Linked DNA regions of Sporocytophaga myxococcoides DSM 11118. The protein of the gene in region 1 binds, or shares a complex with, the protein of each later gene. Links are inferred from orthologs where the notes say so. Each region holds a gene or a part of one and is shown on either strand. Other genes may lie near its edges. The genes, in order: accD, accB and K350_RS0124385.

The links.
Region 2: the proteins of accD (region 1) and accB are in contact, whole or in part, in a solved structure (PDB 8UXZ), measured with the Escherichia coli proteins. The link is inferred for Sporocytophaga myxococcoides DSM 11118 from one-to-one orthologs.
Region 3: the proteins of accD (region 1) and K350_RS0124385 are in contact, whole or in part, in a solved structure (PDB 8UXZ), measured with the Escherichia coli proteins. The link is inferred for Sporocytophaga myxococcoides DSM 11118 from one-to-one orthologs.

Annotation. Positions count from the first base shown.
Region 1 is NZ_AUFX01000012.1:171,569-179,504, reverse strand. What follows is about bases 3,603-6,409. They hold accD (acetyl-CoA carboxylase, carboxyltransferase subunit beta), read left to right. Parts: upstream 3,603-4,471; coding sequence 4,472-5,347; downstream 5,348-6,409. Other genes in these bases: fbaA (class II fructose-bisphosphate aldolase), read right to left, coding at 5,472-6,409; K350_RS0116075 (class I fructose-bisphosphate aldolase), read left to right, coding at 3,603-4,426. Also shown: carB (carbamoyl-phosphate synthase large subunit), read left to right, coding at 122-2,935; K350_RS32040 (DUF4834 family protein), read left to right, coding at 2,947-3,204; more of K350_RS0116075, read left to right, coding at 3,368-3,602; more of fbaA, read right to left, coding at 6,410-6,563; K350_RS0116060 (SprT-like domain-containing protein), read left to right, coding at 6,706-7,419; K350_RS29140 (AsmA family protein), read right to left, coding at 7,540-7,936.
Region 2 is NZ_AUFX01000005.1:501,542-509,666, reverse strand. What follows is about bases 1-2,996. They hold accB (acetyl-CoA carboxylase biotin carboxyl carrier protein), read left to right. Parts: upstream 1-1,252; coding sequence 1,253-1,741; downstream 1,742-2,996. Other genes in these bases: accC (acetyl-CoA carboxylase biotin carboxylase subunit), read left to right, coding at 1,821-2,996; K350_RS0108150 (beta-ketoacyl-ACP synthase III), read left to right, coding at 190-1,188; plsX (phosphate acyltransferase PlsX), read left to right, coding at 1-175. Outside these bases: more of accC, read left to right, coding at 2,997-3,167; K350_RS27945 (hypothetical protein), read left to right, coding at 3,262-3,978; K350_RS0108130 (CBU_0592 family membrane protein), read left to right, coding at 3,992-4,249; K350_RS0108125 (DUF3109 family protein), read right to left, coding at 4,246-4,806; K350_RS27940 (HAD family hydrolase), read right to left, coding at 4,920-5,639; K350_RS0108115 (ATP-dependent helicase), read left to right, coding at 5,952-8,125. UniProt on the Escherichia coli protein: This protein is a component of the acetyl coenzyme A carboxylase complex; first, biotin carboxylase catalyzes the carboxylation of the carrier protein and then the transcarboxylase transfers the carboxyl group to form malonyl-CoA.
Region 3 is NZ_KE384561.1:85,467-93,449, reverse strand. The notes cover bases 1,691-4,544. They hold K350_RS0124385 (acetyl-CoA carboxylase carboxyltransferase subunit alpha), read left to right. Parts: upstream 1,691-2,570; coding sequence 2,571-3,518; downstream 3,519-4,544. Other genes in these bases: K350_RS0124375 (patatin-like phospholipase family protein), read left to right, coding at 4,470-4,544; K350_RS0124380 (MBL fold metallo-hydrolase), read left to right, coding at 3,624-4,469; K350_RS0124390 (glycosyltransferase), read right to left, coding at 1,691-2,219. Also shown: K350_RS0124395 (transketolase), read right to left, coding at 1-151; more of K350_RS0124390, read right to left, coding at 423-1,690; more of K350_RS0124375, read left to right, coding at 4,545-5,246; K350_RS0124370 (hypothetical protein), read left to right, coding at 5,416-5,868; tyrS (tyrosine--tRNA ligase), read right to left, coding at 5,904-7,181; holA (DNA polymerase III subunit delta), read left to right, coding at 7,320-7,983. UniProt on the Escherichia coli protein: Component of the acetyl coenzyme A carboxylase (ACC) complex. First, biotin carboxylase catalyzes the carboxylation of biotin on its carrier protein (BCCP) and then the CO(2) group is transferred by the carboxyltransferase to acetyl-CoA to form malonyl-CoA.

The DNA.
Region 1 (7,936 bases):
TTTTGCCATACATTTGTAGGATTTTTGAAATTCCGGCCAGGAATTTTCCAAATCCTTTGGAACGATGAGTTCCCTATTCTGTATCAGATTTAAATATTTGTTTATAAAACGCCCATCATAAATGCCAAGAGACAATAGTATCAAGACCGTCTTGATCATAGGTAGCGGTCCAATCATTATCGGACAAGCTTGTGAGTTTGACTATTCCGGTTCCCAGGCCTCCAGGTCCCTTAGAGAAGAAGGAATAGAAGTCGTACTCATTAATTCCAACCCGGCTACAATCATGACTGATAAGGTCACTGCAGACCATGTCTATCTAAAGCCACTTGAGAAAAAATCTATTATTGAAATTTTAGAAAAGCATAAAATTGATGCTGTTCTTCCAACAATGGGTGGACAAACTGCGCTTAATCTGGCAATTGACTGTGACAAAGCAGGTATCTGGAAAAAGTATAATGTAAAAATTATTGGGGTTGATATTAAAGCAATTGAGACCACTGAGGATAGAGAGAAATTCAGGCTTAAAATGCTTGAACTGGGAGTCGGAGTCTGCAAAGGAGAAACCGCAACGTCTTTCCTCGAAGGAAAAGAAATCGCTCAGGAAATAGGATTTCCTCTTGTAATCAGACCTTCTTTTACTCTTGGCGGTACTGGTGGTGGCTTTGTGAACAGACCTGAAGATTTTGATGAAGCACTTACCAGAGGATTACACGCCTCCCCCATTCACGAAGTTCTTGTTGAGCAAAGCATAATGGGCTGGAAAGAATATGAGCTTGAGCTTTTAAGAGATAACATAGGCAATGTAATTATCATTTGCTCTATTGAAAACTTTGACCCAATGGGAATTCACACCGGAGACTCAATCACTGTAGCTCCAGCAATGACTCTGGCAGATACTACCTACCAGCATTTGAGAGACCTTGCTATCAAAATGATGAATGGTATCGGTCAGTTTGCCGGTGGATGTAATGTACAGTTCTCTGTTAATCCAGAAGACGAATCCGTGATTGCTATTGAAATCAACCCAAGGGTATCACGTTCATCCGCTCTTGCATCAAAAGCTACTGGTTATCCAATTGCTAAAATAGCCGCTAAACTTGCAGTAGGATATAACCTGGATGAATTAAACAACGCTATTACAAAAACTACAAGTGCTTATTTCGAACCTGCACTTGACTATGTAATCGTTAAAATACCTCGCTGGAACTTCGACAAATTCAAAGGAGCAGACAGACACCTTGGTTTACAGATGAAGTCTGTTGGAGAAGCTATGGGTATTGGAAGAAACTTCCAGGAAGCACTTCAGAAGGCTTGTCAGTCACTTGAAATAAAGAGAAATGGACTTGGAGCAGATGGCAAAGAGCTTACTAAACAAGATCAAATTCTTGAAAGCCTTGAGCATCCTAGCTGGAATAGAATATTCCATGTACGCGATGCTTTCGCTATGGGAATTCCGTTTAAAACCATTCATAAGCTTACCAAGATAGATCCATGGTTCCTGAATCAGATTGAGGAGCTTGTAATGCTTGAAAAAGAAATTCAAAAAAACACAATAGATAATATTTCTAAAGACCTGTTATTTACTGCAAAGAAAAAAGGCTATGCAGACAGACAAATAGCGCATCTTTTGAAATGTCTGGAAAGCGAAGTTCACAAGAAAAGAACGGATTACAATATTCAAAGAGTATTTAAAGTAGTAGATACCTGCGCTGCAGAGTTTGAGGCAAAAACTCCATACTATTACTCAACTTTTGAAGGAGAAAACGAATCTGTCCGCTCTGATAAGAAAAAAATCATTGTTCTAGGATCTGGTCCAAACAGAATTGGCCAGGGAATTGAATTTGATTATTCATGCGTTCATGGAATCCTTGCAGCAAAAGAAGCTGGCTTTGAAACCATCATGATCAACTGTAATCCTGAAACTGTTTCTACGGACTTTGACATTGCTGACAAACTATATTTTGAACCTGTTTTCTGGGAACATTTGTATGATATCATTCAGCATGAAAAACCTGAAGGTGTTATAGTTCAGCTTGGAGGACAAACTGCACTGAAGCTTGCGGAAAAACTTGAGCGTTATGGAATAAAAATCCTTGGAACAAACTATCAATCGCTTGACCTTGCTGAAGACAGAGGAAGTTTCTCTACTCTTCTGAAAGAAAACAATATTCCATATCCAAAATTTGGTGTTATTCAGACTGCTGATGATGCTATTGAATTAAGCAAAGAGCTAGGATTTCCGCTACTTGTGAGACCATCATATGTATTGGGAGGTCAAAGCATGAAGATCGTCATAAATGAGAAGGAATTGGAGCAGCATGTAGTGGACATCCTGAGAGATATTCCTGAAAACAGAGTACTCCTTGACCATTTCCTCGAAAATGCTCTGGAAGCCGAAGCAGATGCTATATGCGACGGTGAAGATGTTTACATCATCGGAGTAATGGAGCATATTGAACCTGCAGGAATTCACTCTGGAGACTCTCACTCCGTTTTACCTCCGTTTAACCTTAGTGAAAACGTAATCAAGCAAATTGAGGACTATACAAGAAGAATTGCAATAGCCTTAAATACTGTAGGTTTGATAAATATTCAGTTTGCTGTAAAAAATGAAGTAGTATATGTGATTGAGGCAAATCCAAGAGCTTCGAGAACTGTACCATTTATTTGCAAAGCTTATGATGAGCCTTATGTAAATTATGCCGCGAAGGTAATGCTTGGTGTAAATAAGGTTAAAGATTTCAATTTTAACCCTAAAAAGAAGGGGTATGCGATAAAAATACCTGTATTTTCATTCAACAAATTCCCAAATGTAAATAAGGAACTTGGTCCGGAAATGAAATCTACAGGTGAAGCAATCTACTTCATTGACGATTTGCAGGACGACTATTTCTTAAAACTTTATTCTGAAAGGAACTTATACCTCAGCAGGTAGTTTATAGATATATGTTTAAAGTCTTATTAATTATATTTCTTATTTATCTGGCGATAAGGTGGCTTACGAAACCTTTGTTAAGGTATGCTATTGAGCGCATGGCAAAAAAAATGGCTGAACAGCATGGTTTTAACACAAATAATCAAGAGCCAATACGTCCAAGAAAAAAAGAAGGGACGATAGACATTGACTATATTCCTAAAAATCAGAAGAAGTCCGGAAAATCACCTTCTGAAGGGGAATATGTAGACTATGAGGAAGTAAAGTAAAGCTATCCTTTTTCAAAATATTACTCTGAAATCACCAAAACATCTGTCTGTTAATTATTTGATTTTCAGACAGGTGTTTGAAATATCCAAATTTGGAGGATTTGAAAAAAAAGATATCTTTGCTTTTCTGTATTGGATAAAGTTTCATTACAATAGAAGAAAAATGTCCTACAATAAGATATTAAGTCTGCTTGGAAATGATGCCGATTACCTCTTGAAGCATCAATGTGAGACAATAACAAAGCAATCGATAAGAAATCCTACGCCTAATTATGTAGATGAATCGTTTGCACTGTCTAATCGCCCGACACCGGTTCTGAGAAGCCTTGCTTCAATTCTTGAACACGGTAGACTGTCTGGAACTGGGTATATATCTATTTTGCCAGTAGACCAGGATATAGAACACACTGCAGGAGCTTCCTTTGCTCCAAATCCAATTTATTTTGACCCTGAGAATATTATTAAACTGGCAATTGAAGGCGGCTCTAATGCCATAGCAAGCACCTTCGGTACATTAGCCATCAATGCCAGAAAATACGCACACAAGATTCCTTTTATAGTAAAAATCAACCATAATGAACTTCTAACTTATCCGAATAAATACAATCAGGTTATGTTCGGAAAAGTAAAAGAAGCATGGAACCTTGGAGCTGTTGCAGTCGGCGCAACCATCTATTTTGGTGCTGAAGAAAGTAACAGACAACTCATTGAAGTTTCCGAAGCTTTTGAACAGGCACACGAACTTGGGATGGCTACAATACTATGGTGCTATACAAGGAACAATGCTTTCAAAAAAGATGGTGTTGACTATCACAATGCAACAGATATGAGCAGCCAGGCAACCCACATAGGCGTGACTATACAGGCTGATCTTATCAAACAAAAATTACCCGAAACCAATGGAGGTTTTAAGGCCCTGAATTTCGGAAAATACGACGAAAAGATGTATTCCGAACTTTCAACAAACCATCCTATCGATCTCACCAGATACATGGTAGCAAATTGTTATTCGGGAAAAATTGGATTAATCAATTCAGGAGGAGAATCAAAAGGAGAAAATGATCTTAAAGAAGCTGTAAAAACAGCAATCATTAATAAAAGAGCTGGAGGCGTCGGACTAATTTTAGGAAGAAAGGCTTTTCAAAGACCATTTTCTCAAGGTGTAGAACTTTTAAATGCGGTCCAGGATGTTTATCTGACCAAAGAAATAGACTTAGCTTAAGAATTATAATAAATAGTGAAAATAAACAATCAAAACGAATAAGGGATGACTTGGTTTAAGAGAACAGAAAAGGGAATTCAAACACCTACAGAACTGAAAAAGGAAGTTCCTGACGGACTTTGGTATCAGTGTCCCGAATGCAAAAAAGTCATGCAGACCAGTGCTCATGTACTTAATTCCTATACTTGCATTGAATGTAATTACCACGCCAGAATAGGATCAAAAGAATACTTCGAACTGATTTTTGATGATAATCAGTTTACTGAATTAGATCCTACCCTTAGCTCTTCAGATCCACTAGAGTTTACAGATAGTCAGGCTTATCCAGACAGAATTAAAGCTTCACAAAAAAAGTCAGGACTTAAGGATGCAGTGAGGTCGGCTGTAGGAAAGATGAACGGAATTGAAATCGTTATCTCCTGCATGGATTTTAAATTCATCGGTGGTTCAATGGGATCAGTAGTGGGTGAAAAAATCTCAAGAGCAATCGACTATTCAAGAAAGCACAAAATTCCTTTTTTAATGATCAGTAAATCCGGAGGCGCCAGAATGATGGAGGCCGGATTTTCATTGATGCAAATGGCTAAAACTTCTGCCAAACTTGCACTTCTTGACAGAGAAAGAATTCCTTACATTTCATTAATGACAGACCCTACCACTGGAGGAGTTACTGCTTCTTATGCAATGTTGGGCGATTTCAACATATCTGAGCCAGGGGCTTTGATTGGTTTTGCCGGACCAAGGGTAATCAGAGAAACAATAGGTAAGGACCTTCCGGAAGGCTTCCAATCTGCAGAATTCTTATTGGAGCATGGCTTCCTTGATTTCCTTGTTGATAGAAAAGAACTTAAATCTAAACTTACCGATCTTCTGATTATTCTTAAAGGTAAGGTTACCGAAGTTCCTCAGGAAAATCTTTAAGTTTTAAATAAACATTTATAAATAAAAAAGCCCCCGACATGTCGGGGGCTTTTTTATTTATATAGATATTTCTCATCTAAAACCCTTCTCCCAAAGAAGGAGGATTTTGAGGGTATGATATCAATTACAATTTAGCGTTAACATTGATTGCATTCAAATCTTCAAATGACTGCTTCAATCTAGCTACAAGGGTTTTCTCACCTTCTCTTAACCAAACTCTTGGATCGTAGAATTTCTTGTTAGGCTGATCTTCTCCTTTAGGGTTACCGATCTGACCTTGAAGATATCCTTCATTCTTCTTGTAGTAGTTCTTTACTCCATCCCAATAAGCCCACTGAATATCAGTATCGATATTCATTTTGATAGCTCCATAAGAGATAGCTTCTCTTATTTGCTCCTGGCTAGATCCTGATCCACCGTGGAATACAAAGTTGATTGGTTTTTCAGCGCTAAGATTAAATTTCTTCTTCACATACTCCTGAGACTTGTTAAGAATTTTTGGCTCAAGCTTTACGCTACCTGGCTTATAAACACCGTGAACATTACCAAAAGCAGCAGCAATTGTAAATTTATCACTGATCTTGATAAGTTCTTCGTAAGCATAAGAAACTTCTTCTGGTTGAGTATATAGTTTAGAATTATCTACATCAGAATTATCAACTCCATCTTCTTCTCCACCTGTTACACCAAGCTCGATTTCAAGAGTCATACCCAGTTTAGACATTCTTTTTAAGTATTCTTTGCAGATTTCGATGTTCTCTTCAAGAGGCTCTTCTGACAAATCGATCATGTGAGAGGAGAACAAAGGTTTTTTGTATGCTTTGAAAAATTCTTCACCAGCTGCAAGCATACCATCTATCCAAGGAAGAAGATTTTTAGCCGCATGGTCAGTATGAAGGATAACAGGAACACCGTAAACTAAAGATAATTGGTGTACGTGATGAGCAGCAGAAATAGAACCAGCTATAGAAGCCTGCTGTTTGTCATTTGGAAGAGATTTGCCAGCATAGAACTGTCCGCCACCGTTTGATAACTGGATAATTACAGGTGAATTAACTTCTTTTGCTGTTTCCAAAACAGCGTTTACAGAATTAGTTCCTACTACGTTTACAGCAGGAAGTGCAAACTGATGTTTTTTTGCTGCTTCGAAAATCTCCTGAACCTGATCTCCTACTACAACACCTTTTAGAGCGGATGTTTTTATATTTTCAACCATACTTATTTAATTTAAAAATTCTTAAGGAGCTAATATAACAATTTTAAAGCTTTCTTATATCATGAAAACACGATAAGTTGAAAATTTAGACCATTTTTTGTAAAACTTTTCCTGTTCTGGCATGTAATTTCAAAAAAAGGGTATGAAAAATAAGCGGAAAAGTCCCATTATTACCAGGAATAAAAAATCCTTACATTCCCCAGCCAGTGTTCCTGCAAATTCTTATTTTAAAATCCTATTTAGACCTAAAATGCAGGATAATCTTCTTATTACAGTTTTTGAAAAGCATCTTCCGAAAGGAACAGTTTCATATTGTTACAAGCTATGGTATGAGAATCACTTTTACTTCAGGCTGGCCCGGAGAAGAGAGTCGAAACTCGGAGATTACAGATATGATCCCAGGACAAAGGAACACACCATAACGCTTAATCATGACCTGAACCCCTATTCATTTCTTGTCACCTATCTGCATGAAGTGGCACACCTCAAAGCACAGATCCGTTATGGGAACAGGATAAAGCCTCACGGAGATCAATGGAAGGCAATCTTTTCTGAATTACTAATACCTATATTCGAAAGGCATGATTTCCCTACCTCCTTGTCGAAGGCATTAAAAGATTATATCGCAGACCCTAAAGCTTCCACTTGCTCAGATACCAATCTGATGATGGCTTTAAGAGAATTTGATAAGGATGACAATCTTGTCTATTTATCGGAACTTACGGAAGGGCAAAGATTCCGACTTGGAAGAAAATTCTTTATAAAAGGAAAACTTAATCGGACAAGGTACATATGCAAAGAATGCAAGAGCGGAAAGAGCTATTATGTGTCTGAAGTTGCTCTGGTGGAAATATAAAAGTTGTAAGTTATAAGTAGTAAGTTGTAAGCCTCTTTTCTTAAAACTTACAACTTATAACTAAAAGAAAGAGGTTGCTTCCTTTGGAAACACCCTCTTTTAGTTTGATTATAATTCTGATTAAAATTTAGGAAGTTTTTTAAGCTGATCCTTAACGCCTTTTTCAGCTTCTTTCTTCAGTCTTTCCTGCTCTGCTTTCTGCTTTTCTTCCGCTTCTTTCTTAATTCTCTCTTGCTCTGCTTTTACTTTCTCTTCTGCAGCTTTCTTCGCCTCATCTGCTTTTTTCTGAGCTTCCTGAATCTGAGCATTGTTCTTGATCTCTTCTTTTACTTTGTTTTCAACAGCAGTTTTTGCCTGCTCTTTCCCTTGCTCCTGAACGCTGCTGCCAGCTATACCAACTTTGGGATCGCTGTTGGTACCGCCAATTTTCAGATCAAGTTTTATGTTTTCTGAGCCTGATGAAGACTGTCCTGTAATCTTTCCTAAAGCAGAATTTACAGCAGAACCTAAAGCACCA
Region 2 (8,125 bases), on another replicon or contig:
CATAGAATTGTTTAATTACGCTGGTGTAGGCGGTAGTCCTATCCTTGGTGTTAATGGAAACGTTATTATCGGCCACGGAGTATCCACACCTATTGCTATTAAAAATATGCTAAACCTGGCTGTTCAACTTACCGAAGCCGGAATAGTAGACAAAATTAAAAACGCATACAATTAAATCTTATCAGGCAGATGAGCAAATTAAGAGCTGCTATTACAGGGGTTGGAGGTTATGTTCCAGATTATATTCTAACCAATAAAGAGCTCGAAAAACTGGTTGACACCACTGACGAATGGATATTAACCAGAACAGGAATCAGGGAAAGAAGGCTGCTTAAAAATCCGGGAGAAGGAACTTCCAATATTGCGATTCATGCAGTGAATGAGTTATTAAAAAAAACTAATACCAATCCTGACGAAATCGATCTATTAATTTGCTGCACTACAACTCCAGACTATGTGTTCCCTGCAACAGGCAATTTGCTTTGCGATATGGCTGGATTGAAAAATGCCTTTAGTTACGATCTCAATGCGGCTTGTTCAGGTTTTATTTATGGCCTGGTAACAGGAAGTCAGTTTATTGAAAGTGGAAAATTTAAAAAAGTAATCGTAGTTGGAGGAGATAAAATGTCTTCTATCATCAACTACGAAGACCGCACTACTTGCATAATCTTTGGAGATGGTGCGGGAGCTGTGCTTTTAGAACCAGATACCAGTGGTCATGGTGTGATGGACAGTGTATTGAAAACTGATGGTTCCGGAGCCAAATACTTATGTATGAAAGCCGGAGGAAGCAGAAAACCTGCCAGCCTCGAAACCATCGCTGCAAAAGAACATTATGCTTATCAGGAAGGTGCAACTGTTTTTAAATTTGCTGTAACCAATATGGCAGATGTTTCTGCAGAAATTATGCGCAGAAATAATCTCACTTCCAACGATGTTGCATGGCTTGTCTCCCATCAGGCCAATAAAAGAATCATTGATGCAACTGCAGATCGAATGGGTCTCGACGACAAAAAAGTACTCATCAATATAGACCGCTACGGCAATACTACAAATGGTACCATTCCTCTTCTCCTTTGGGACTATGAGAAGAAATTCAAGAAGGGTGACAATGTAGTAATGGCTGCATTTGGCGGAGGCTTTACCTGGGGATCAGTATATTTAAAATGGGCATATGACCCTAAATAATGCTATCCTTCAGTATTTTAACCAGGAAAATTTCGATATTTGAAAAAACATTTACAAGCAGAATATGAAAGCTAAAGAAATTCAGGAGTTGCTGGACTTTATCGCAAGTTCAGGTCTTGCTGAGGTTAACATTGAAACGGAGCAATTTAAAATTGCCGTGAAAAAATATTCAGAACCTCAGACTCTCACAGTAACTCAGGTTCCTCAGGCTATTGCTCAACCTGTAGCTCCGGTACAGGCTCCGGTTGCACAACCAGCAGCTCAACCGAAAGCAGAAACTCCTTCTACTCCGACAGAAGCGTCAAACAAGAATCTTATTACTATCAAATCACCAATGATCGGAACTTTCTACAGATCAGCTAATCCTGATTCTCCGTCATTTGTTAATATAGGTGATGAAGTAAAACAAGGTCAGACTGTTTGTATCATTGAAGCCATGAAACTATTCAATGAGATCGAATCAGAAGTTTCTGGTAAAATTGTAAAAGTTCTCGTAGAAAACGCTACTCCTGTAGAATACGATCAGCCACTATTCTTGGTAGAACCTAAATAAAGGCAGAACAGCATTTTGAAAAGGGATTTCCTATCCCTTTTTTTTATGACCAAACTTTCAATTTTAATTAACCATATCTATGTTTAATAAAATATTAATAGCAAACAGAGGCGAAATTGCTATGCGTGTTATCCGCGCTTGCAAGGAAATGAAAATTAAAACTGTTGCTATATACTCAACTGCTGACAAAGACAGCCTTCATGTGCGTTTCGCTGATGAGGCGGTTTGTATTGGTGCTGCACCTTCATCCAAATCATATTTAAGTATTCCAAATATCATTGCCGCAGCTGAAATAACAAACGCAGACGCTATACACCCAGGCTATGGCTTCCTTTCTGAAAATGCTGAATTTTCTAAAATATGTGAAGACTATGGCATTAAATTTATCGGTGCGAGCGCGGCCATGATTAATGCGATGGGAGATAAGTCTTCAGCTAAAGCAACCATGAAAAAAGCTGGCGTACCTACTATCCCAGGATCAGAAGGTTTGCTGGAATCTATGGATGAGGGTATCAAACTTGCCAACAAGATAAAATACCCTGTAATACTTAAAGCTACTGCTGGTGGCGGTGGAAAAGGTATGCGTATCGTCCGTAATGATGCAGATTTCAAAAAAGCATGGGTAGATGCAAAAACTGAAGCCGGTGCTGCTTTTGGTAACGATGGTCTGTATCTTGAAAAATTCATTGAAGAACCAAGACACATCGAAATTCAAATACTTGGAGACCGATACGGTAAAGCGATCCACCTTTCTGAAAGGGATTGTTCTATACAAAGAAGACATCAGAAACTTGTGGAAGAAACGCCATCACCGGTTATCACTGAAAGACTCAGAACTAAAATGGGTGAGGCTGCTGTAAAAGGCGCCAAAGCTATTAAATATGAAGGCGCAGGAACTATAGAATTCCTTGTAGATAAAAACGGTGATTTCTATTTCATGGAAATGAACACTCGTATACAGGTAGAACATACTATTACTGAAGAGGTAACTGGTGTTGACCTGGTGAAAGAGCAAATTAAAGTAGCTGCTGGTGGTGCTATTCCAAATAAGAACTTTATACCTGGAAGATATTCAATAGAATGTCGTATCAATGCGGAAGATCCTGCTAATGGTTTCAGACCGAATCCGGGCAAGATTACAAACTTCCACCTTCCCGGTGGGTATGGTGTAAGAGTTGATACTCATTGCTACAATGGATATACAATTCCTCCAAACTATGACTCTATGATTGGAAAGCTTATAACAAGTGGTTCAACAAGAGAAGAGGCTTTGGCAAGAATGAAAAGGGCTTTGGAAGAGTTTGTCATTGAAGGTGTTAAAACAACAATTCCATTTCATATTAAGTTAATGGAAGACCCTCAGTTCCAGTCAGGGAAATTCAACACTGCTTTCCTTGAAACATTTGACTTTTCAAAATTGAAATAATAATTATATTAAAAGGAAGCTGCTCTAAAAGCAGCTTTTCCTTTTTTGGTTACATTCATTCTTAAGAAGGTATTTACAATAAAATTTGCCCCAGATGAAGATCATTCAAAGCTTCAATTTCTTAAGATCTTTTTTTTTACTTTCTCTTATTATCATTGTCTTTAATGCCCAAGCTCAGGATTCCCCCAAGCATTTTATTGAGGCTGGCATCAGTCCAAGTTCTTATAGAGGAGATCTGAACAACTCTTTCCAGCAATGGACTGCTATATATAATGTAGGTATTAAATTCTATAAGAAAAAAAGATTAAATGGTAACATAAATCTTTTTGCTGGAAATATCATGGGGCAAAATGGTAGGTATGAATTTAATCCAGACCTTAATCCCTCCCCTACTCCAAATACATATTTCAAAACTACGGTTATTGGATTCAATTATGATTTGCAGCTCAACTTAATAAAAAGAAAATGGGGATGTATTTTCATAAGCCAAGGTATTGGTCTTATGCGCTTTACGCCAAAAGATCAGAATAACGACAAACTACAAAATAAGCTCAGCACAAGAGCAAAAGGCGAAGACTATAACAATATGACCTTTGTCTTTCCGACAAAAGTTGGAGCAATGTTTTTCCTTCCATCGTGGTATGCCATTGGTTTACAAGCAGGTTATCTGAACCCCACTTCTGATTATCTTGATAATATCAGTAATTGGGGAGCTAGGAAGAAAAAAGACAATATCCTAACGATAAAATTAAGCGTATATATTCCGTTAAATACAAACAAAACCGGAGCATCTCCGGCTACTTCAAAATAATAGAATTGTAAAGTTGGAATATATACTAAATTTAACCGGGTGGATCGGTGCCATAGAAGTATTGATTGCTTATTTTCTTATCTCCACTAACAGAGTTACTCCGGAAACAATCTCCTATCAATTGCTCAATGCCACCGGTGCGGTATTCTTAATCATAAACACCTTATACCTTAAAGCCTATCCTTCTGCATTTGTAAATATTATATGGACAGCAGTTGCACTTTTCAATCTTGTGAAATCAACATTGAATAAAAATTCCGAAGCCCGTTAAATTTTCTCTATAGTTTTCACCAAAGCATTATACCAGTCTTCCCCATATTTTCTGATCAGGGGGTCTTTTAAAAATTTGTAAATCGGTACCTGTAATGATTCTCCATTGCTGCATGCAGGACTGCAGATATTCCATCTGTCATAGTTTAGAGCATCATAATGATCATACTTGCTAATTCTTATAGGATACAAATGACATGAAATCGGTTTTTTATAATTAACCTTACCCATCAGATATGCCTTTTCAATGCCACACTTCAAAATACCTTTTTCATAAATAGCATAGGCACACTCTCTGTTTTTAATAGTAGGTGTAGTCAGATCCCCATCACTGTCAAGCACAGTAAGCCCCTGCTCTTCAATTGCCTTTATTCCTTCTGCTGACAAATAAGGTTTTACTTTATCATAAATCTGCTCAAGGATTGCTCCTTCTTCCTCTTCCAGTGGCGCACCTGCATCGCCTTCTACACAGCAAGCTCCCTTACATTTAATTAGATCACAAACAAAAAATTTATCTGCGATATCGTCGCTAATTACCGTATTTCCCTGTACTATCACTTGATTTGCTTTTTACCCCCAACTGTTTTTTTAGCTGAAGAATTCAAAATTAAAAAATTATTCCCCAAAAATTTCAATTCCCTTCACTTATCCTGATATTTTGCTGACTTAGATTAACAGGTGGAGATAGCACAATCTGTATTCAAACAATTAATAATAGCTTTAAAATCAATAAAATCATCAAATACAACTGATGCCCCATGATCATATAATATTTGCTTATTTTTTGCACCAATCCCTATAAATCCAAGATTTGCTTTTTTAGCTGTCTGTAAATCCCATAAGCCATCACCCAAAGCTATAACCTTATCGAATCTTTGATTTTCAAAATACCCCATTGCCCTAATAATTGAGGCTTCTACTATTTCCTCCCGGGTTTGTAGCTTATCAGAACTAACAAGCAGAGATTCACTTAAAGGGAAACCAGTATGTGCCAATTTTAATAAAGCAGGTTTCTCCAAAGATCCTGTTGCATAAACCAACGCAAAATCAGATTCAAATAAAATATAATTTATAAATTTTAATGCGCCATCTATCTCCCCAATTGATTTAGCATCAAGCTCCTTTTGAATCTCTTGGTATAATGCATGGCTAAAATTCTTTATATCTGTTTCTGTACAGGGGCATTTCTGATAGGATTCAAAAATTGTCTTAAAGATAAATGAATCAGTATGGTGTTTATATCCTGAAAAATTACTGTCATAATCCGATATCCCAGAATATTTCAGGGCGTTCTTAAATCCAGACTGGTGTACAAACACAGAATCAGTAAGTGTACCATCGATATCAAAAATCAACAAGTTTTCTTTTTGGGGAAATGGCTTCAAATCCATAAACTATTATATACAATTAAAAATCAACCAATTAATAAAATCAAATAAAAGTTTATTTCTGACTTTTGACTAGAAAATTAGCGAAACCAATCTATTTCAGAAGGTGTTTCCTATTAAGTACTGAAAAGTCTGAATGTAAATAATGTCTTCAGGGAGAAATCTTATTTTATCCCTTAATTTAAAAAATTATCAATTCATAATCTCCTAATATCCTCTCCGGATTCAAAATTATAAGTTTTATATAATTCAAAACTTTAAATGGGATTTGAAGAGAAATATATTGTAAATTGCAAACTAGATTAGCAAGCCCAAATGGATTATATAAAAACACTTAATCCCTCCCAAAAAGACGCTGTTATTAATACTGAAGGCCCGAGCATGATTATTGCTGGCGCTGGATCAGGTAAAACCAGAGTATTAACTTTCAGGATTGCCAACCTTATACAAAAAGGGGTAGATCCATTCAATATCCTGGCCCTTACCTTTACCAATAAAGCCGCAAAGGAAATGCGGGAAAGAATTGAGAAGGTTGTCGGTCCGGAAGCCAGAGGACTTTGGATGGGAACCTTTCACTCTGTATTCGCTAGAATTTTAAGAGCAGAGGCAGAGAAAATAGGATATACAAGCAATTTTACAATTTACGATTCAGACGATTCAAAAACACTTATCAAGCAAATCGTCAAGGAGCAATACCTAGATGAAAAGCTTTATAAGCCAAGTACCGTTTTAGCCCGGATTTCAGGAGCCAAAAACCGTCTGATCTCAGCTCAGGAATATCTGAACAATCCACATTTTATGGCGGATGATGCTTCGGCTATGAGGCCTGAAATGGGCAAATTGTACAAACTGTACCAGGACAGATGCTTCAAAGCTGGAGCAATGGATTTTGACGATTTGCTTTTTAACACTAACATTCTGTTTAAAAACCATATCGATGTGGTTAATAAATACCAGAATATATTCAAATATGTGTTGGTAGATGAGTTTCAGGATACAAACCTAAGCCAGTATAGTATTACAAAGAAGCTTTCCGCAAAAAATCGTAACATTTGTGTAGTTGGAGACGATGCTCAGAGTATTTACGCATTCCGTGGAGCTGACATTCAGAATATTCTGAACTTTGAAAAAGATTATCCGGAGTTACAGGTATATAAACTGGAACAAAACTATAGATCTACTAAGGTTATTGTTAATGCAGCTAACTCTGTAATAGGTAAAAATAAAGCACAGCTTAAGAAAAACGTTTTTACTGAAAACGAAACAGGTAAACTGATAGAGATCATCAAAGCTACGTCTGACAATGAAGAAGGACGAATGGTAGCCACAGCAATTTTTGAAGAAAAAATGGCTCACCAGCTTAAGAATAAAGATTTTGCAATCCTTTACAGAACCAACTCTCAGTCAAGAGCATTTGAAGAGGCCTTGAGGAGAATGAATCTTAAATACAAAGTAGTTGGAGGTTTGTCTTTCTATCAAAGAAAAGAGATTAAAGACCTTGTTGCTTATTTAAGATTTACCCTTAACCCAAATGACGAGCAAGCTTTAAGAAGAATCATCAACTATCCTAAGAGGGGAATTGGAGATACGACAGTATCCAAACTTTTGGTAACCGCCGAAGAGCAAGGCGCCTCACTTTGGGATGTTTTAAATAACGTACATTCAATTATACCGGGAAGAGCTGCCGCTGCCATTGAGGGATTTGTTGTACAGATTAAAAACTACATGCGACTTGCTGAAAACAAGGACGCCTTTGAAACAGCAATTGAAGTGGCTCAGTCTTCAGGAATACTGAAAGAATTGTATGAGGATAAAACTGTTGAAGGGCTAAGCAGGTATGAAAACGTTCAAGAACTTTTGAACGGTATTAAGGAATTTGTAGACAACCCCAATATTGAAGATAAAAAGTTAGGTTCTTTTCTTCAGGAAATATCTCTTTTGACGGATATTGAAGAGGAAAAGGACAAAGACAATGACTTTATTGTTCTTATGACCATTCACTCGGCAAAGGGACTGGAGTTTAAAAGCGTTTATATCGTAGGGATGGAAGAAGAGTTATTCCCTTCCCAGATGATGTTGAGCAGCAGAGCTGATCTGGAAGAAGAAAGAAGGTTATTCTACGTAGCGATCACACGTGCACAAAGTAATCTTTGCCTTTCTTTTGCAGCTACAAGATATCGTTTCGGCAGATTGAAAGAATGTGAGCCTAGCAGATTCTTAAATGAATTAGACCCTCAATACCTGAATATCAGCAGAAGAGCAAGACCAGAGCCGAGTGCGGCACCGGCTGCAGCAACAACTTCTTCCTCTCAGGTAATAAAAGCTAAACCAAAAACCGCTTCACCGGTTTTAAGTAAACCAAAGAGTAACTACATCCCTTCTCCGGATTTTAAACCCAGTGATACATCGCAGTTAAAACCAGGAATGAGAGTAGAACATCTAAAGTTTGGATATGGCACGGTAAAAGCAATGGATGTATCCGGAACTGA
Region 3 (7,983 bases), on another replicon or contig:
GCGCAACAAGATAGTCTGCGCAACCAAGTGATCCTCCCGGATGGCCTGAGCTGCAGCAATGTACCATTCTTACAATATCTCTTCTCACCTGTGAAGCAATTTTCTTCAGCTCCTCCACAGTGGTGGTCTTTTCGACATTTTCAATTAGCATAAATGATTGTTCCTGGTTTTATCCGATTTATTTTCTTGATTAAAAGAATTCTCAAGTGTAAACCTTTTATCAAACTGCTAATTTAATAATTATTTTTTAGCAAATTTTAATTTTTATAGGTGAGAGGTAACAGGAGTTAAGTAAAATCAAAATTATATTGGAAATGATTTGTATGTTTAATTTTAATTTACTGATTTTTAGGTATTTGAATTGTGGTGGGGCGAAAAATAAAAAGAGGCTGTACTTTAAAACACAGCCTCTTTTTTCAAAATTATAAATAATTTAAAGCAAGGTCATACGCCCGCTCATAGTATACGGATAAGTTTTTCCAGTCAAATGTTTCAGAAGAACTTTCAACCAGGTTTCGTTGGGTAATTCTTTCTCTTCTTGCCAGTTTAACAAATGAATAGAGCTGGTCCGTAAGCTGGTTAGCAGCTTCATCAAAGCTCTTGTATCTTCGGTTTACAACATAAAGTCCTTTTTCTTCATGTTGAGGGATGTTTGAAAGGATATAATCGCCAAAACCAGAAAGGTCACTTGTCACAGCCGGCACACCACTTGCGATAGATTCAAGCGGAGTATATCCCCATGGCTCGTAATAACTTGGAAAAATTCCCAAATGACAACCTCTTACAAACTGTCCGTATTCCATACCAAATAATGGGTTTGTAGGAGATATAAAGTCAGGATGATAAACGATTTTTACTCTGTCATACCAATTGTTAACCAGATTAGCAGTCCTTAGAAAACTAAGTATATCATCGTATTGATCGTGTATTAAATTATGCGTTACTACAAATGGAAGATGATTAGATTTCCAAGATTGCAGAGTTCTTCTCAATCTTAATCTCCAATACTCGTCTACAAAATTGTTGAGGTTGGGCATAGTAATGTCACCACTCGCTGCCGCTTCATTGAAAAGCCTTTCTCCAACCTGTTTTTCAATGGCTTTACAATCTTGTCTTATTTCCTCCATTACGGCTCTGGATTGAAGCACTGCTGGATTTATAGAGTGATAAGGTTGTTTGGTTACAAAGAACATGACAACTGTCATATCCATATTTTCCTGCCTCATTCTCCAGTTGAGCCTTGCAAGGGCTTCCAGTGTTAGGTCAAAACCCTTGTTTTTGTACTCATACCTGCCGGAAGTAAAGAAATAAAGTGTTTTATCAAGGTCGAAAGAGTAACTGTGAAAGAAATGACCCATGATAAACTGGTGAATCTTTTCTTTATATTCTTTATGAAGGTTTTGAAATTCGTGTAGAGCGGTAAATCGTTCTATATTTAGACCATTAGGCAGGATCAGATCAGCATTTCTACCAAGTAATGAAGCGCATTCTCTGGCTGTTACCTCACTTACTGTAGTAAATACATGTGCACCATGGGCGGCAGCACGCTCAATTTTAACAGAAGTTTCTATATTAAAATTAACAGCTTCTTTTTCCCAGTCGTAAAAAGGAAGATGGTCATAAAAATGAGCATCATTCATTGCAAGGTATCTCCCTAGAAGTGTTGCATGAGTTGTAAATACAGTAGTTGCCTGTAAGTTATCCCTTCTTATCGCCGGAATTGCGGTCCCAGCCATCCATTCATGGAAATGACCTATAATTTTTTTCTCCGTTACAAGTGTAAGCTCGGCGAAATATAATTTAACCAAATGCCCAAATGCGATAACCTGATTTATAAGATCATCACCTTCGGGAGAAGAAATTCCATGGTGCTCCCACAGAACATACTTAATTTCATTTAATTTATTATAAATACTAAAAGGGTTCAAAAGAATCACTCTGGGTTTTCCAGATACAAGCCAGTAGCCATAGTGAACTTCATATCCAAAACTTCTGAGTTGCTTAGCAGCCTGATAGAATGGATCATCTTCGTTTTCAACTGGTTCAAATTCAGCCGGCATTCTGCTATGAACGTATGGACCGATCAGACAATAGTTTTCATCCCACTTCTCAATCATGCTTGGGACCTTTGAACGAATGACGGTATAAATTCCGCCTACCTGATTGCAAACCTCCCAGGCAATCTCTACTAATAAGGTATCTGCATGTTTTTTATCCATTCAACTACTACTTTAAAGTTTAAAATATGTTAGGTTATTAATTGTTCCAAAATTAATTTTTAAAAAGACATATGGAAATAAAAGCAAGCGAATAGAACGAAAAAAAGCCATTTATGTTATAAATATTTTAAAAGTCCTTTCGTTTGCTGAAGATTATTAGTTCTTCAAACTCTTTGAGATGAAGATGAAAAAACTAAAAAAACCTTTTTTTGAAAAATTTATTCTCTATGAATAAAATAAATTTTAAGTTTAAGTTTTTGATTTTTAGTTGTTTGTATCTAAAGTTGTTTTGGGGTGTATGTTCAGAAATTATATTTTATAAATTTGCAGTAATACTATTGTTAACAAAATATGTTATTGGACTTTGAAAAACCAATCGCGGAACTGGAAGCTAAGTTAATTGATATGAAGTTGCTGGCTCAGGAAAATAATGTGGATGTTTCCTCTGCGGTTAAATCTTTGGAAGAAAAAATAAAGACTTTGAAAAAAGAAACTTACTCTAACCTTACCAGATGGCAGAGAGTGCAATTGTCCAGACATCCGGACAGACCATATACACTCGATTATATTAATGCCATAGCTGATAAATTTATTGAGTTGCATGGAGATCGTTCTGTAAAAGACGATAAAGCTATGATTGGCGGCCTTGCTCAGGTAGGTGATCATTCTGTAATGATTATTGGTCATCAGAAAGGACGAAATACCAAACAAAGACAATTGAGAAACTTCGGGATGGCTAATCCGGAAGGATACAGAAAGGCGCTTCGCCTTATGAAAATGGCAGAGAAGTTTGATGTTCCTATTGTTACGTTTATTGATACTCCTGGAGCTTTTCCCGGACTTGAAGCTGAAGAAAGAGGTCAGGCTGAGGCAATTGCCAGAAATATTAAAGAGATGTTCCTCTTAAAAGTGCCCGTTATCTGTATTGTAATCGGTGAGGGGGCTTCTGGTGGAGCTTTGGGTATTGCAATAGGAGACAAGGTCTTAATGTTGGAAAATACCTGGTATTCTGTCATTTCTCCTGAATCATGCTCTTCAATTTTATGGAGAAGCTGGGATTACAAAGAGCAGGCTGCGGAAGCTTTAAAGCTTACAGCAACCGATATGCATAAAAATAAAATGGTCGATGATATTATCAAAGAACCACTTGGCGGCGCTCACGTAGATCCTGTTGGAACAGCTAAGAAAATCAGAAAAGTAATAATCGATACAATTGATGAATTGTCAAAGTTATCATCTGAAGAAAGAATAGCTCAAAGAATTGAAAAATTTGGTGCAATGGGAGTCTTTGTTGAATAATCTCATTTTCTGAAGAAATAATAAAAGCTGTTTAGGAAACAATTAGAACCTAAACAGCTTTTTGTTTTTTATAAATGTCCGGTACTTTTTAGATCTATTATCTCAATGAATTTACACGTAATAAATACAGGATTTTTTAAGCTTGATGGCGGCGCTATGTTTGGTGTAGTACCTAAAACACTCTGGCAAAAGACTAATCCGGCTGATGATAAAAATCTATGCACCTGGGCTATGCGATGTTTGCTCATTGAAGATGGAAATAAACTAATATTAGTGGATACAGGGATTGGAGACAAACAAGATGATAAGTTTTTAAGTCATTATTATTTGCATGGAGAAGATACTCTGATGGAATCTATACATAAGGCTGGCTTTTCTGAAAATGATATTACAGATGTGATATTGACCCATTTGCATTTTGATCATTGTGGAGGAGCAACTGTATATAATAAAGATAGAACGAAAATTGAACCGGCTTTTAAAAATGCCGTTTATTGGTCTAATGAAGATCACTGGAAATGGGCTTCAATTCCCAATGCCAGAGAAAAGGCCAGTTTTTTAAAGGAAAATATATTCCCGCTGAGAGAAAGCGGCAAACTTGAGTTTGTTGGAATCAGAGAGGAGACGCCTTTTAGATGTATAGATTTTTTATTTGTGGACGGACATACAGATAAACAGATGATTCCTGTTATAGATTATAAGGGTAAGAAAATAGTTTTTGCTGCGGATCTGTTACCTTCTGTCGGACATATTCCTATTCCTTACATTATGGCATATGATACCAGACCATTGATCTCCATGCAGGAAAAGGAAATCTTTTTTACAGATGCAATTAGCAAAGATTATATAATTTTCCTGGAACATGATCCTGTGCATGAGTGCTGCACGATTCAGGAAACTGAAAAGGGATTCAGAGTAAAAGATACATTCAAATTAAAAGAAGTGTTGTAAATGAAAATCGGACTGACACTTTCCGGCGGAGGAGCAAGGGGTATTGCTCATCTTGGAATATTAAAGGCATTAGAAGAAAAAGGATTAAAGCCAGAAATGATTTCCGGCGTAAGTTCAGGAGCAATTGTCGGAGCTTTATATGCTGCAGGACTGAAACCTGAGCAAATTCTTGCCACGCTTATGAAACCCAGGATGTTTAAATACTTCAGACCGGCATGGAGCAAATTTGGCCTTTTAAATATGCAAAGGCTTATACCTATTTACAAACTTTATCTGCCTTGTCTGACTTTTGAAGAACTTAAGATAAAGCTGATAATTTCTGCAGCGGATTTGAAAGAAGGGAAAACCATTTATTTTGACAGTGGTAATCTCATTGAACCAATTCTAGCTTCGGCTTGTATTCCTTTGCTGTTTGCTCCTTTTGTTTATGGAGAAAAGAGGCTTGTAGATGGGGGTGTTATTAATAATTTACCTGTTGAGCCACTTATTGGAAAAGTGGATTTCCTGATTGGGGCTCACGTTAATCCTAATAATCCCAATTTTGAAGTTACATCAATAAAATCAATGGTGGAAAGAACTTTTAATCTGGCAGTTGGTTGTAATGTGAAACCGAGGAAAGATTATTGTGACTTGGTTATTGAGCCACAGGCATTATGTAAATATAGAATTTTTGATATAGGAAAAGCTGAAGAAATTTTTAACATAGGATATGAAAGTGCCTTAGAAGCAATTTGTAAGAATGAAAAAATAGAAAGTTTCCTTAGGCAGAAATTTTAATAATTGTAAATTTTTATTATTTGAAAAAGTAAAATTTATATTACAAAAGAATATCCAATCCATTCCCAAACTCTAATGAGTGAAGGATTTTGGATTTTTTAAGTTTTTATTTGAATTAAAAGTGAATTATTAGGATATTTGATAAGCAAAAAATCTCCACTCTTAGGATATGAAGAAACATTTAATAATTGCCGCCCTAGCCTTTACTGCAATTTCATCCGTTTCCGCACAAAACGACAAAGCAAAAGCATCAAAATCATCACCTTTTACTTATGTAAGTGCTGATGCGAAACTGACTAAGTACCATACCGAAGATGAGCTGAAAGGCCTTGGAAAACTGGAACTTACTCAGTTGTACATGGAAAGAATTAAAATCCTTACAGAAGTCGTTCCTTACCTGGCACTACAATCTAAGCCAGGGGCTACTCTTAAAGAAATGGGGATTCCGGAGACACCTTTGAATATTGAGCACGTTGAGAAAGAAGTAAAAAATAAAGGTACTTATCTCAGTGCGGTGCAAAATACTTTGGATGATATAATTCCTTATGCCGATAAAACCAATATTATCTGGTCTATTATGTTTTTTGAAGAGATTATAAAAAAAGCAGAAGCTGGTCACTAAAAATAAAAAAGTCCCGAATTCCGGGACTTTTTATTTTAATTTACTTTTAACAGGAAGTAATTCTTCTTCCCTTTTTGAACAAGTAGATATTTGTTTTGAAGTAATTTATAATCAATTCGTTGTTCTGATTCTATTTTTACTTTATTAATACTTACACCTCCTCCGGTTATCATTTTTCTAGCCTCTCCTTTAGATGCAAAAATTACATTCCCAGTAGCAACAGAAAGTAGATCAGTGATAGTAGGTGTTTCTGCCAGCACATCTTTAGTTATATCCACCTGAGGTACGCCTTCAAATACTGACAATAGGGTATCCTCGTCCAGACTTTCAAGATCTTCTGTAGTTGATTTGCCGAATAGTATTTCGGAAGCTTTAACTGCAGTCATATAATCATCTTTCGAATGAACTCGAGTAGTTATTTCTTCAGCCAGAGCCTTTTGAATTATCCGCAAATGAGGAGCTGTTTCATGCTCTTTCTCTAAGGCCTCAATTTCTTCTTTTGTCTTTAATGTGAAAATTCTAATGAATTTTTTAGCATCATCATCTGCACTATTTAACCAGAACTGATAGAACTTATATGGCGAAGTCATTGCTGGATCTAACCAGATATTACCACCTTCAGACTTTCCAAATTTGGTGCCGTCAGCCTTTGTCAATAAAGGTGTTGTCAACGCAAAAGCTTCTCCACCTTCCATTCTTCTAACAAGCTCTGTTCCTGCGGTAATATTACCCCACTGATCCGAACCTCCCATTTGAAGACGGCAATTTTTATTTTTATATAGATGAAGGTAATCGTAGCCTTGAAGCAATTGGTACGAAAATTCAGTAAATGAAATTCCGGTTTCAAGTCTCTTTTTAACAGATTCTTTTGACATCATGTAATTTACAGTCAGATGTTTTCCTACATCTCTCAAGAAACCGATAAAACTGAAATCTTTAAACCAATCATAGTTATTAACAACCTCAGCAGCATTATCTCCTGTGAATGCTAAGAATTTCGATAATTGTTTTTTTACACAGTTTTGGTTATGTGTTAAGGTTTCTTCGGATAGCAGTTTACGTTCTTCGGACTTCCCGCTTGGATCCCCAATCATTCCTGTAGCGCCGCCAACCAGAGCAACTGGTTTATGACCCGCGTTTTGAAAATGAACAAGTATCATCACCTGAACAAGATTACCTACCGTTAGTGAAGATGCAGTAGGGTCAAAACCTATGTAGCCCGCTGTAATTCCTTTATTCAGAAGTTCTTCCGTCCCCGGCATGATATCATGTACCATGCCTCTCCATTTAAGTTCTTCAACAAAATTTTTCATCATTCAGATATTAAAAGACCGCAAAGATAGGAAAATCAAACGATTCCTGAAGAAGTAGAACAGCAAATGTCATAATAATAATTTAGGCTCTGTTATTAAAAAATACTTAACTTTAACAGTTAATTAAATATTTAAATCGTGGCTGTAAGTCCTGAGAGTGTAATTAAAGATCTTAAAAGCGGAAAGTATGCTCCGGTTTATTTTCTGCAAGGGGAAGAGCCTTATTTCATAGACACAATCTCTGACTATATTGAGAAAAACTGTCTCAATGAAACTGAGAAAGGCTTTAATCAGACTATTCTGTATGGTAAAGATGTTAACATCAGTACGGTAATGCAAAATGCCAGAAAATTTCCTATGTTTTCTGATAAGCAGGTTGTTATTGTTAAAGAAGCTCAGGAAATTTCGGATTTGGGAAAAGAAGCTGGCGACAAGCTCCTGGATGCATATATTCAGAATCCCCTGGCTTCAACGGTATTGGTTTTTTGCCATAAATATAAAACGGTTGATGGAAGGAAGGCTATTGGAAAAAGCCTTGAAAAACATACTGTTTTCGTTAATTCCAAAAAGCTTTATGACAATAAAATTCCTGAATGGGTAGATGGTTATTTTACTGATAAAGGATTTAAAGTTAATCCAAGAGCAGCAGGAATGATCAGTGAATATATTGGCAATAACCTGAGCAGGATCGCTAATGAAATTGATAAGCTTCTGATCAATTTAAAGGAAAAAGTAGTCATAGACGAGGCTCTTGTTGAGAAGTATGTTGGGATTAGTAAAGAGTATAATGTATTTGAACTTC